3 regions of the Nocardioides sp. dk884 genome follow, and region 3 is predicted to be linked to each of the others. Evidence: predicted binding sites of a transcription regulator. Region 3 holds the regulator's gene; each other region holds the start of a gene.
What was found. Region 3 encodes LexA, which represses DNA repair genes until DNA is damaged. Its sites were predicted from a motif close to TCGAACANNTGTTCGA; they were not measured.
Positions count from the first base shown of each region.

Region 1: the regulator LexA is predicted to act here: its motif matches at 1,144-1,159, upstream of GFH29_RS18540 (HNH endonuclease signature motif containing protein).
Region 2: the regulator LexA is predicted to act here: its motif matches at 1,926-1,941, upstream of GFH29_RS08615 (HNH endonuclease signature motif containing protein).

Region 1 is NZ_CP045649.1:3,887,296-3,890,548, forward strand. Features, by position in the region: gene GFH29_RS18535 (SDR family oxidoreductase) at 70-846, shown strand; gene GFH29_RS18540 (HNH endonuclease signature motif containing protein) at 1,172-2,482, shown strand; gene GFH29_RS18545 (response regulator) at 3,050-3,253, shown strand, end outside.
Region 2 is NZ_CP045649.1:1,776,265-1,779,517, reverse strand. Features, by position in the region: gene GFH29_RS08625 (DUF1206 domain-containing protein) at 1-58, opposite strand, end outside; gene GFH29_RS08620 (AMP-binding protein) at 123-1,847, shown strand; gene GFH29_RS08615 (HNH endonuclease signature motif containing protein) at 1,954-3,253, shown strand, end outside.
Region 3 is NZ_CP045649.1:3,600,049-3,603,301, reverse strand. Features, by position in the region: gene GFH29_RS17180 (MXAN_6640 family putative metalloprotease) at 1-678, opposite strand, end outside; gene lexA (transcriptional repressor LexA) at 941-1,663, opposite strand; gene GFH29_RS17170 (LysM peptidoglycan-binding domain-containing protein) at 2,020-2,367, shown strand; gene GFH29_RS17165 (hypothetical protein) at 2,477-2,806, opposite strand.

The DNA of each region.
Region 1 (3,253 bases), 290 kb from region 3:
ACGTACCGGACAGCACTCCGGCCGGAGTGCTACCTTCAACTAGAATTCATTCTACTTCAGGAGGACCCCATGCCCCGTCGAGCCGTCGTCACCGGAAGCGCCTCCGGCATCGGTCTGGCCGTCGCCACCCTCCTTCGCGAGCGCGGCGAGGAGGTCATCGGCATCGACCTGCGCGACGCCGAGGTCATCGCCGACCTCAGCACCCCCGAGGGTCGCGCCGAGGCGATCGAGGCCGTGCGCGAGCGCAGCGGAGGGACGATCGACTCGGTCATCACCTGCGCCGGCGTCGCCCGCCCCGGCGAGCTCATGGTCCGAGTCAACTACTTCGGCACCACCGAGGTCGTCGAGGGCCTGCGCCCGCTCCTCGCCGGCTCCCCCGCACCCCGGGTCGCCGTGGTCGGCTCGATCAGCGCGACGCAGACCCCGGACCCCGAGGTCCTCGCCGCCTGCCTGGCCGGCGACGAGACCGCCGCGACCGCCGCCGCAGCCCTCGCCGTGCAGGGACCGGGAGCGAATACCATCTACCCCGCCACCAAGGCCGCCCTCGCCCAGTGGGCGCGGCGTACCGCGATCGCCCCGGGGTGGGCCGACGCCGGGATCCCGATCAACGTCGTCTCCCCCGGCGTGGTGCTCACCCCGATGACGACGGCGCTCTTCGAGGACGACGCCATGCGCAAGGTCATGGACCAGGCCGTGCCGATGCCGCTGCACGGCTACGCCAAGCCCGAGGACGTCGCGCGCGTGCTGATCTGGCTGGCCGAGCCGAGCACCACCCACATCACCGGCCAGGTGATCTACGTCGACGGCGGCGCCGAGGCGACGCTGCGCCCCGCGGACAGGTTCTGACCCCACGCTCGTCGATCGAGCGGCGCCCGTCGGTCGGCGGCATCCGCCGGCCGGGGGGCGCCCCGTCGGGCGAGCGCCGCCCGTCGGGCGAGCGCCGCCCGTCGGGCGAGCGCCGCCCGTCGGTCGAGCTGGTCGAGACCGCGGCTCGGGGTCGGCGAGCGGCGCACCGTCGGTCGAGGTCAGCGCGACCACGGCCGCCCCGTCGGTCGCGCTCGTGGTGACCGCGGCGCCCCGTCGGGCGAGCTCGTCGAGACCGCGTCGAGGAACCTGAAACCAGCGGCGGAGAAACCCTTGTCCTCGAACATGTGTTCGAGTATGATGAGGCATGGCCTCCCCCGAACTCCCCGACTGCGACACTCCAGCCGCCGTGCTGGCGTTCGCACAGCGCCGGCGGGCTGCGGCCCAGCGGGCGGAGATCGAGGTCTTAGAGGCCGCTCTGGTGTGGGCGTCGATGCACCCGGAGGAGTCGGTCGCCGACGCGGCGCCGACCACCGGGTTGGTCTTCGGCGAGTTCGCGGTGCCCCTTGCTGGGGAGGGTGCTCCGCTGGTGGCGGAGTTCGCGCCGATGGAGTTCGGTGCCGCGCTCGGCTTGTCGACCGACTCCGCCCGCTCGCTCGTCGGTGACGCGCTCGAGCTGGCCCACCGGCTCAAGCGCACCTGGAAGCTGGTCCGCGCCGGCAAGGTGCCGCTGTGGAAGGCCCGGCGACTCGCGCAGCTGACCACCACCCTGCCGCTGGAGGGCGCCGATTTCGTGGACCGCCAGGTGGCCGGCTTCGTGGGGAAGATCAGCTGGGCCGGGATCGAGCGACTCGTCGACCAGGCGCGCGTGGCCTTCGACCCCGAAGGCGCGGAGAAGCAGCGCCTCGCTGCCGCTGACGGGCGTCGCTTCGACGTCCACACCCGCGAGGCCACCCACGACGGCGTCGTCCACGTCGACGGGGTCCTCGACCTCGCCGACGCGATCGACCTGGACACCGCGATCCGCCAGGGCGCCGACGAGCTCGCCGCGCTCGGCTCCACCGAGTCCCTCGACATACGCCGCTCGATGGCCGCCGGCGAGCTCGCCCGACGCCAGCTCGCCTTCGACCTCCGGGCGGAGGCCGGCGACGGTGCCGCACCGGTGGTCAAGCCCCGCCAGGTCGTCATCCACGTGCACCTTTCCCACGCAGCGATCTCCCGCGATGAGGCCGGGATTGCGCAGGTCGAGGAGACCCACAGCATCGTGTCGACCGAGCAGGTCCGCGAGTGGTGCAGCGGCGACGCCCAGGTGGTCATCAAGCCGGTCATCGACCTCGAAGCCCACCACCACACCGACGCCTATGCCATCCCCGACCGGCTCATCGAGCAGACCCGTCTGGCCCAGCCGGTGTGCGCCTTCCCGTGGTGCGAACGCCCCGCCCGACGCTGCGACACCGACCACGTCACCGCCCACGGCACGGGATCGACCGGCGGTCCGACCTGCAGCTGCAACCTGGCCCCGCTCTGCCGGCGACACCACCGCGCGAAGACCCACACGGGTTGGACCTACGACAAGACCGACGCGGCCACCTACGTCTGGCGATCACCCCACGGGCTCCACCTGGTCAAGGACCACGGGACCACCCGGCTCGTCACCGCACACCCGCCCGACGACTGACCGGTCGATCCCGTCGAGACCCGGACCCCGCCGGCATCACGCCGGCAGGGGGCCCACCGCTGCCTGGGACCCTCGATGTCTTGGTCAAGGGGTGTGGGGCGGGGGTTCTCGCCTTCGCTGGCGCAGTGGGGGTAGTCGCGAGTCGGCTCGGGTGGGACCAGGCGCACAGCACGGCCGCGATGGCTCTCTCATGGCCCGCGGCTGCGCTCCATCAGCTCGTCGGCACCGTGGGCATCGATCACCGTCGCGGCGTGGACATGCACGCGGGTTGTTGACGCAGATGACGACACCGACCACGGGACCACCCGCCTCGTCACCGCCCACCCACCCGACGAGTAGATCCACCGCCCCGGACCCCGCCAGCACCCCGCAGGCGGGGCCACATCCCTGTCCGCCTGCGGTTTCTCCCGACTGGGACGCTCCGGTGTCTGGCGTGGACCCGAAGGGTGGCCATCCTGACGGACCTAACCGCTGTCTGCACCACGCACGCAGCATCGGGGAAGCTCAGCGGTGGGGCGGGCGGCAGGGGATGATGGGCGCGAGCCGACCGCGTCTGGAGGAGACCACGTGGCCCAGTCCGGGGACTTGTTCCGCACGATCACCGAGGGCAGCCCCGACGGGCTGTGGCTGATCGACCCGAGCGGATCCACCCGCTACGCCAACGCCGCGATGGGTGGGCTGCTCGGATGCGACGTGGCGACGATGACCGGCCGCCCGGCACTGGAGGCGATGCAGCCCTCGGACGCCGCGGTGCTGCGGGTGCACCTCGCC
Region 2 (3,253 bases), 1.8 Mb from region 3:
AGTCGCTGCTGTGAGCCTGCTCGCCGAGCCGCTCCGCCTTGTCAGTGATCCGCGTCATGATCGGGCATTACCCGATCCGTTGGTGATGCACCGGGTCCGTGGGGAGAGGCACACTATCCCTGATGGACATCCACGATTCGCGACCCTGGCTGACCCACTACCCCGCAGGGGTGCCGGCAGTGCTGGACATCCCCGACGACCCGGTGACCGCCGCCCTCGAGCGCGCCGCGCAGCGCTGGCCGGACCGGATCGCCGTCGACTTCCTCGGGGCGACCACGACGTACGCCGAGCTGGATGCCGCCATCCGCCGGGCGATGACGGTGCTGGCCGGCTTCGGGGTCGGCCCCGGGGAGCGGGTCGCGCTGGTGCTGCCCAACTGCACCGCCCACGTCATCGCCTTCCATGCCGCGCTGCGCCTGGGTGCGGTGGTCGTGGAGCTCAACCCGACCTACACCGCGGCCGAGCTGCAGGGGCTGCTCGCCGACAGCGGCGCCGGCGTCGCGCTGGTCTTCCGCCACGCACTGGTCAATGTCGCCACCGCGCGCGCCGACACCCCGTTGCGCACGGTGGTGAGCGTCGACGTCGCGCGCGACCTGCCCGCGCTGTCGCGGTTCCTGCTGCGCCTGCCGGTGCGCGCCGCGCGCGCGAAGGCGCGGGCCCTCGGCGGCCCGGTGCCCGCCGGCGTCCCGGACTGGCACGACCTGATGACGCGCGCCGCCGAGCACACCGGCACCGACCGCCCCCGCGGCGACTCCCTCGCCCTGCTGCAGTACACCGGCGGCACCACCGGCACCCCCAAGGCCGCGCGGCTGACCCATCGCAACCTGGTCGCCAACATCGTGCACGGCCAGACCTGGGCGCGGTTCGGTGAGGGCACCGAGACCGTGTACGGCGTGCTGCCGTTCTTCCACGCCTTCGGCCTGACCTTCTGCCTCACCCTGCCCGGCTACCTCGGCGCGACGCTCGTGGCGTTCCCGAACTTCGACCCCGAGGCCGTCATCGAGGCGCAGACCCGCAGGCCCGGCACCTTCATCGCCGGCGTCGCGCCGATGTTCGACCGGATCGTCGACGCGCTCGAGTCCGCGAAGCGCCCGCCCGCCGACGGCCTGCGCTCGTTCCGGCTCGGCTTCGCCGGCGCGATGCCGATTCCCCAGCGCACCGTGGACCGCTGGGAGGCGGCCACCGGCGGCCTGCTGATCGAGGGCTACGGCATGACCGAGTGCGCCCCGATCGCGCTGGGCAACCCGGTCTCGCACGCGCGGCGCCCCGGCACCCTCGGCGTACCGTTCCCCAACACCGAGATGCGCGTGGTCGACCAGGACGACCCGCTGCGCGAGGCCGAGGTCGAGGAGGACGGCAGCCGCCGCGGGGAGCTGCTCGTGCGCGGCCCGCAGGTCTTCGACGGCTACTGGAACCGCCCCGAGGAGACCGCCGGCCAGCTGATGGACGACGGCTGGCTGCGCACCGGCGACGTCGTCCGGGTCGACGCGGACGGCTGGGTGAGCCTGGTGGACCGGGTCAAGGAGATGATCATCGTCGGCGGCTTCAAGGTCTACCCCTCCCAGGTCGAGGAGCACCTGCGCGGGATGCGCGGCGTCCTGGACGTCGCCACCGTCGGCCTGCCCCACGGCGACGGCGAGGAGGAGCGGGTGGCGGTCGCCCTGGTGCTCGAGCCCGGCGCCACCGCCCCCACGATCGAGGAGCTGCGCGCCTACGCCGAGGAGCGTCTCCCCCGCTATGCGCTCCCCCACTCCGTGCACGTCCTCGAGGAGCTCCCGCGCTCCCAGATCGGCAAGGTCATGCGCCGCCTGGTCCGCGACAAGCTCCTCGGCGAGCGCCAGTCGTGACCTCGCGGCGCTGAACCGCGGGGCGCCCAGCGCAGCGTCGGAAGTCTTTACCTTCCAGTCTCGTCCAACCCCTATTACTCGAACGCGCGTTCGAGTAAGATGAGGCATGGCCGACCCCGAGCTCCCCGACTGCGACACCCCAGCCGCCGTGCTGGCCTTCGCACAGCGCCGCCGGGCCGCTGCCCAGCGGGCGGAGATCGACGTCCTGGAGGCCGCTCTGGTGTGGGCGTCGATGCACCCCGAAGAGTCGGTCGCCGAGGCGGCGCCGACGAGCGGGCTGGTGTTCGGGGAGCTCGCCGCCCCGCTCGCCGGTGAGGGTGCGCCGCTGGTGGCGGAGTTCGCGCCGATGGAGTTCGGTGCCGCGATCGGCATGTCCACCGACTCCGCCCGGGCGCTGGTCAGCGACGCGCTCGAGCTGGCGCACCGGCTCAAGCGCACCTGGAAGCTGGTCCGGGCCGGCACGGTGCCGCTCTGGAAGGCCCGCCGACTCGCGCAGCTGACGACCACGCTGCCGCTGGACGGGGCCGAGTTCGTGGACCGCCAGCTCGCCGCCTTCGTCGGGAAGATCAGCTGGGCCGGGATCGAGCGGCTCGTGGACCAGGCCCGGGTCGCCTTCGACCCCGAGGGCGCGGAGAAGCAGCGCCGGGAGGCCGCTGACGGGCGTCGCTTCGACGTCCACACCGACAAGACCATCCACGACGGCATCGCCCACGTCGAGGGTGTCCTCGACCTCGCCGACGCACTCGACCTCGACACCGCGATCCGCCAGGGCGCCGAGGAACTCGCGACCCTCGGCTCGACGGAGTCCCTCAACGTACGCCGCTCCATGGCCGCCGGCGAGCTCGCCCGACGCCAGCTCGCCTTCGACCTCCGCGCTGAGGCCGGCGGGGACTCCGCGTCAGTGGTGAAGCCGCGCCAGGTGGTCATCCACGTGCACCTCTCCGATGCCGCGATCAGCCGTGACGAGGCCGGGATCGCGCACGTCGAGGAGACGCGCTCGATCGTCTTCACCGAGCAGGTCCGTGACTGGTGCAGCGGTGACGCGCAGGTCGTCATCAAGCCGGTCATCGACCTCGAGGCCCACCACCACACCGACGCCTACGCCGTCCCCGACCGGCTCGTCGAGCAGACCCGTCTCACCCAGCCGGTGTGCGCGTTCCCGTGGTGCGAACGTCCCGCGAGGCGCTGCGACACCGACCACGTCACCGCCCACCGCACCGGACCAAGCGGCGGCCCGACCTGCAGCTGCAACCTCGCCCCGCTCTGCCGGCGACATCACCGGGCCAAGACCCATACGGCCTGGACCTACGACAAGACCGACGCCGCGACGTACCTCTGGCGGTCGCCCCACGGTCTTCACCTGATGAAGGACCACGGCACGACCCGCCTCGTCACCACGCATCCAC
Region 3 (3,253 bases):
GTCCTGGGTGGCGTCGTAGGCGAACTGCACGGCGTGGAAGTACTCGTGGGCCGCTGTCACCTGGAGGTTCTCCAGCGGCGTGTTGCCCGGGAACTGCGTGCCGTCGTAGTCGTCGTCGAGCACGCAGTAGGCCGCACGGGCGTTGGCGCCGATGACCGGGACAGGAGCGTCGCTCGCGCAGTAGCCGTACAGCCCCTGGTCGCCGATGTCGGCAAGGTAGATGTCCGTGCGGGCGTCACCGCCGAGCGGGCCGTCGCCGAGCGGCGCCCGGTATCCCGCCGACCGCAGGCGCGCGTGCACCGAGACGAGGGTGTCCAGCACCAGGTCGACCTGGTCGGGCACCCCGTTGCCGGAGAGGTCGGCGAGGTCGGGGCTGTCCGCGCTCGCCGGGTTCGACGCCCAGTGCACGCAGAGGACCGCGGTGCAGCGCACCCGCGGTGCGGCGCGAGGGCCCCACCCGTGACCGGCGGGATCCGCGCGGCCGTCGGTGGGTCGGGCGAGCAGGCGTCGCGCTGCGGCGCGCTCGCCGGCCGGCAGGGCATCCAGGGTGAGTGCCAGGTCCCGCAGGGCGATCGTGGCGTCGCCAGCGCGCAGGCCGCTGGACTCGGGGGCCAGCGCGCGGCGTGCCCCGGCCAGGGCGGCCCGGGCCCGGCGCAGCGGCACCGCCTCGGTGGGCACGCTCAGCGGGGTCGTCGCCGAGCCGGTCGCGGGGCCAGCCGAGGGGCCAGCCGAGCGAGGCGGGCCGGGATCGGCGTGTGCCGGGGTCGGGGCGAGGGCGGTGAGGACGGCGAGGCAGAGCGCTGGAAGGCCCAGGGCGCGTGCTCGGCAGGGGCCGGGCGAGGACGGGCGCCGCCGGGCGGCGCGAGGGGCTGGCACGAGGTGATCCTGTCACCCCGTGCCGGCCCGGCTCGGACTCGCCACGGACCCGGCGCGAGGGACCTCAGACCCGGCGCAGGACCGCGGTGACCTTGCCCAGGATCGAGGCGTGGGTGCCGTCGATGGGCTCGTAGGCGTCGTTGTGGGGGAGCAGCCAGACCTTGCCGTCCTTGCGCTGGAAGGTCTTCACGGTGGCCTCGCCCTCGATCAGAGCGGCCACCATGTCGCCGTTGTTGGCGGTCTGCTGCTGGCGGATCACCACGTAGTCGCCGTTGCACACCGCCGCGTCGATCATCGAGTCACCGGAGACCTCGAGCAGGAACAGCTGTCCGTCACCGACCAGCTGACGTGGGAGCGGGAAGACGTCCTCGACCCGCTCCTCGGCGAGGATCGGCCCGCCTGCGGCGATACGGCCCACCACCGGCACGTAGGAGGGGGCCGGCACGCTGTCGCCGATGCCGGTCTCGTCAACCGAGGAGCCCTCGCCCGAGGACATGGCCTTGCGGGCGGCCATCACCTCGGGCAGGAACACCTCCAGGGCACGCGGACGGTGCGGGTCGCGCTTGATGAAGCCCTTCTGCTCGAGGACCTTCAGCTGGTGCGCCACGCTCGAGGAGCTGGTCAGGCCGACGGCCTGACCGATCTCGCGCATGCTCGGCGGGTAGCCGCGCTTCTCGATGCAGTCGGTGATGTGGGTGAGCACCCGCACCTGGCGCGGGGTGAGTCCGGTCGCGTCAGCAGGACCGTCGGGGAGCTCAGCGACCCCGTCGCTCTTCTTCTTGGCCATCTGTGCCTTCCCTCGGGTCGTCGTCCGGGTTGTCCGCGCCTCCGGCGGATCGGGCGTCGTCCCGGGTCCGGTGGCGTGAGGGCCACCGTAGCGACATCCACCCCCAGAGTTCAAACATCTGTTCGAAGTGCGTGTCGCGGGCCTGCCTGCGCGGCCGAGACGGGCGATGCGTCGAACATTCGTTCGCCCAGATGCTTGCGTTCCTCGAACACCTGCTCTAGCGTCGTACATGTGTTCGATCGAACGTCTGGTCGAACGTCGATCCGGTCCCGTTTCGGCGGGACTGTCGGTGGCGGGCGTTAGACATCTTCTCGACGCCGCGATCCGAGGCTGACACCACTTCCCCAGGAGCCACGATGAGCACGCTGAACCCCACGACCATGATCATCACCTCTCGTCCGGCGACCGGCCGGTCCGTGCGGCTGACCCGCCGAGGCCGCGTGGTGGTCTTCCTGTTCTGCGTGGCGGTCCTGCTGGGCGTCGGGTTCGCCCTCGCCGGCGGCTCGATGGCGACGGCGGAGAGGGGCTCGGCGGAGCCCACGGAGATCATCACGGTCGGCACCGGTCAGACCCTGTGGGACATCGCCGCCGAGCTCAGCGACGACGGTGACGTGCGCGAGGAGATGCGCCACATCGAGCGGCTCAACGCCCTCGACTCCACGATGCTCGTCGCCGGTCAGCGCCTCGCGGTGCCCACCAGCTGAGGCACGCCAGACATCGCCGGTCGCCTCGACCCCGACCGGCGAGCAGGGGAAGACAGGGGGCGGAGCCTGATGGCTCCGCCCCCTGGTCGTTCCTCGAGGTCGAGGTCGTTCAGCGGGCCGCGCGTCGTCCGCCTGGCACCGTCGTGCGTGTCGCCGGGGTGCTCGCGGCGACGGGGTCCTGCGTCGGGGCGGCTGCGGGATCGGGCGACGAGGAGGGGCCGGAGGTGAGGCAGAGCTCGCGCAGCAGGCGTGCGATGAGCATGAGGGCCACAAACAGGCAGGCCACGGCGCCGGTCGAGGCGAGCGCCAGGAGCCACCAGCCTCCGGAGTCGCCGCCGCGCGCGCTGGCACCGAAGTCGATCGCGGCGTAGACGAGGTATCCCCAGGCGATGACGGCCAGCGTCACGCCTCCGGCCAGGGCGAGCAGGCGTGGCTGCACCGTCGGAGTCTTCTTGGTGCCCCGCCTCGAACCCGCCCGCTTGCCCTTGCTTGCCACGGGGTCATTGTCGCTGATCGCGCGCCCGGGCGCTCGGCGACCCGCACGTCGACCCCGCCCCTTTTGAGCCACGTCCGTGCGGCGTCCGATTCGCGCCTGATCCGTGCCGCTTGCGGTGTCGCGCCGGCGTCCGGCGAAGGCTGGCAGGGCTCTGACCTGCGGTTTCGAAGGCGGTCCGTACCGGGGGCCTCGATCGTGTCGCGCGGGCTTGCAGAGGATCCGCCGCACGCGTACGGTTACCCCTACATCTAGTACTTACAGCGCTGTAGTTATCCACATCTAGTGCACAGCTCAGCGGCGCAAGACTCACAGATGTGAGTGAGTTCTACACAGCAGACCCCCCGTTATCCACACCCTGAGGCACTTCCGCCCCGGGCTGTTGTGGCGCGC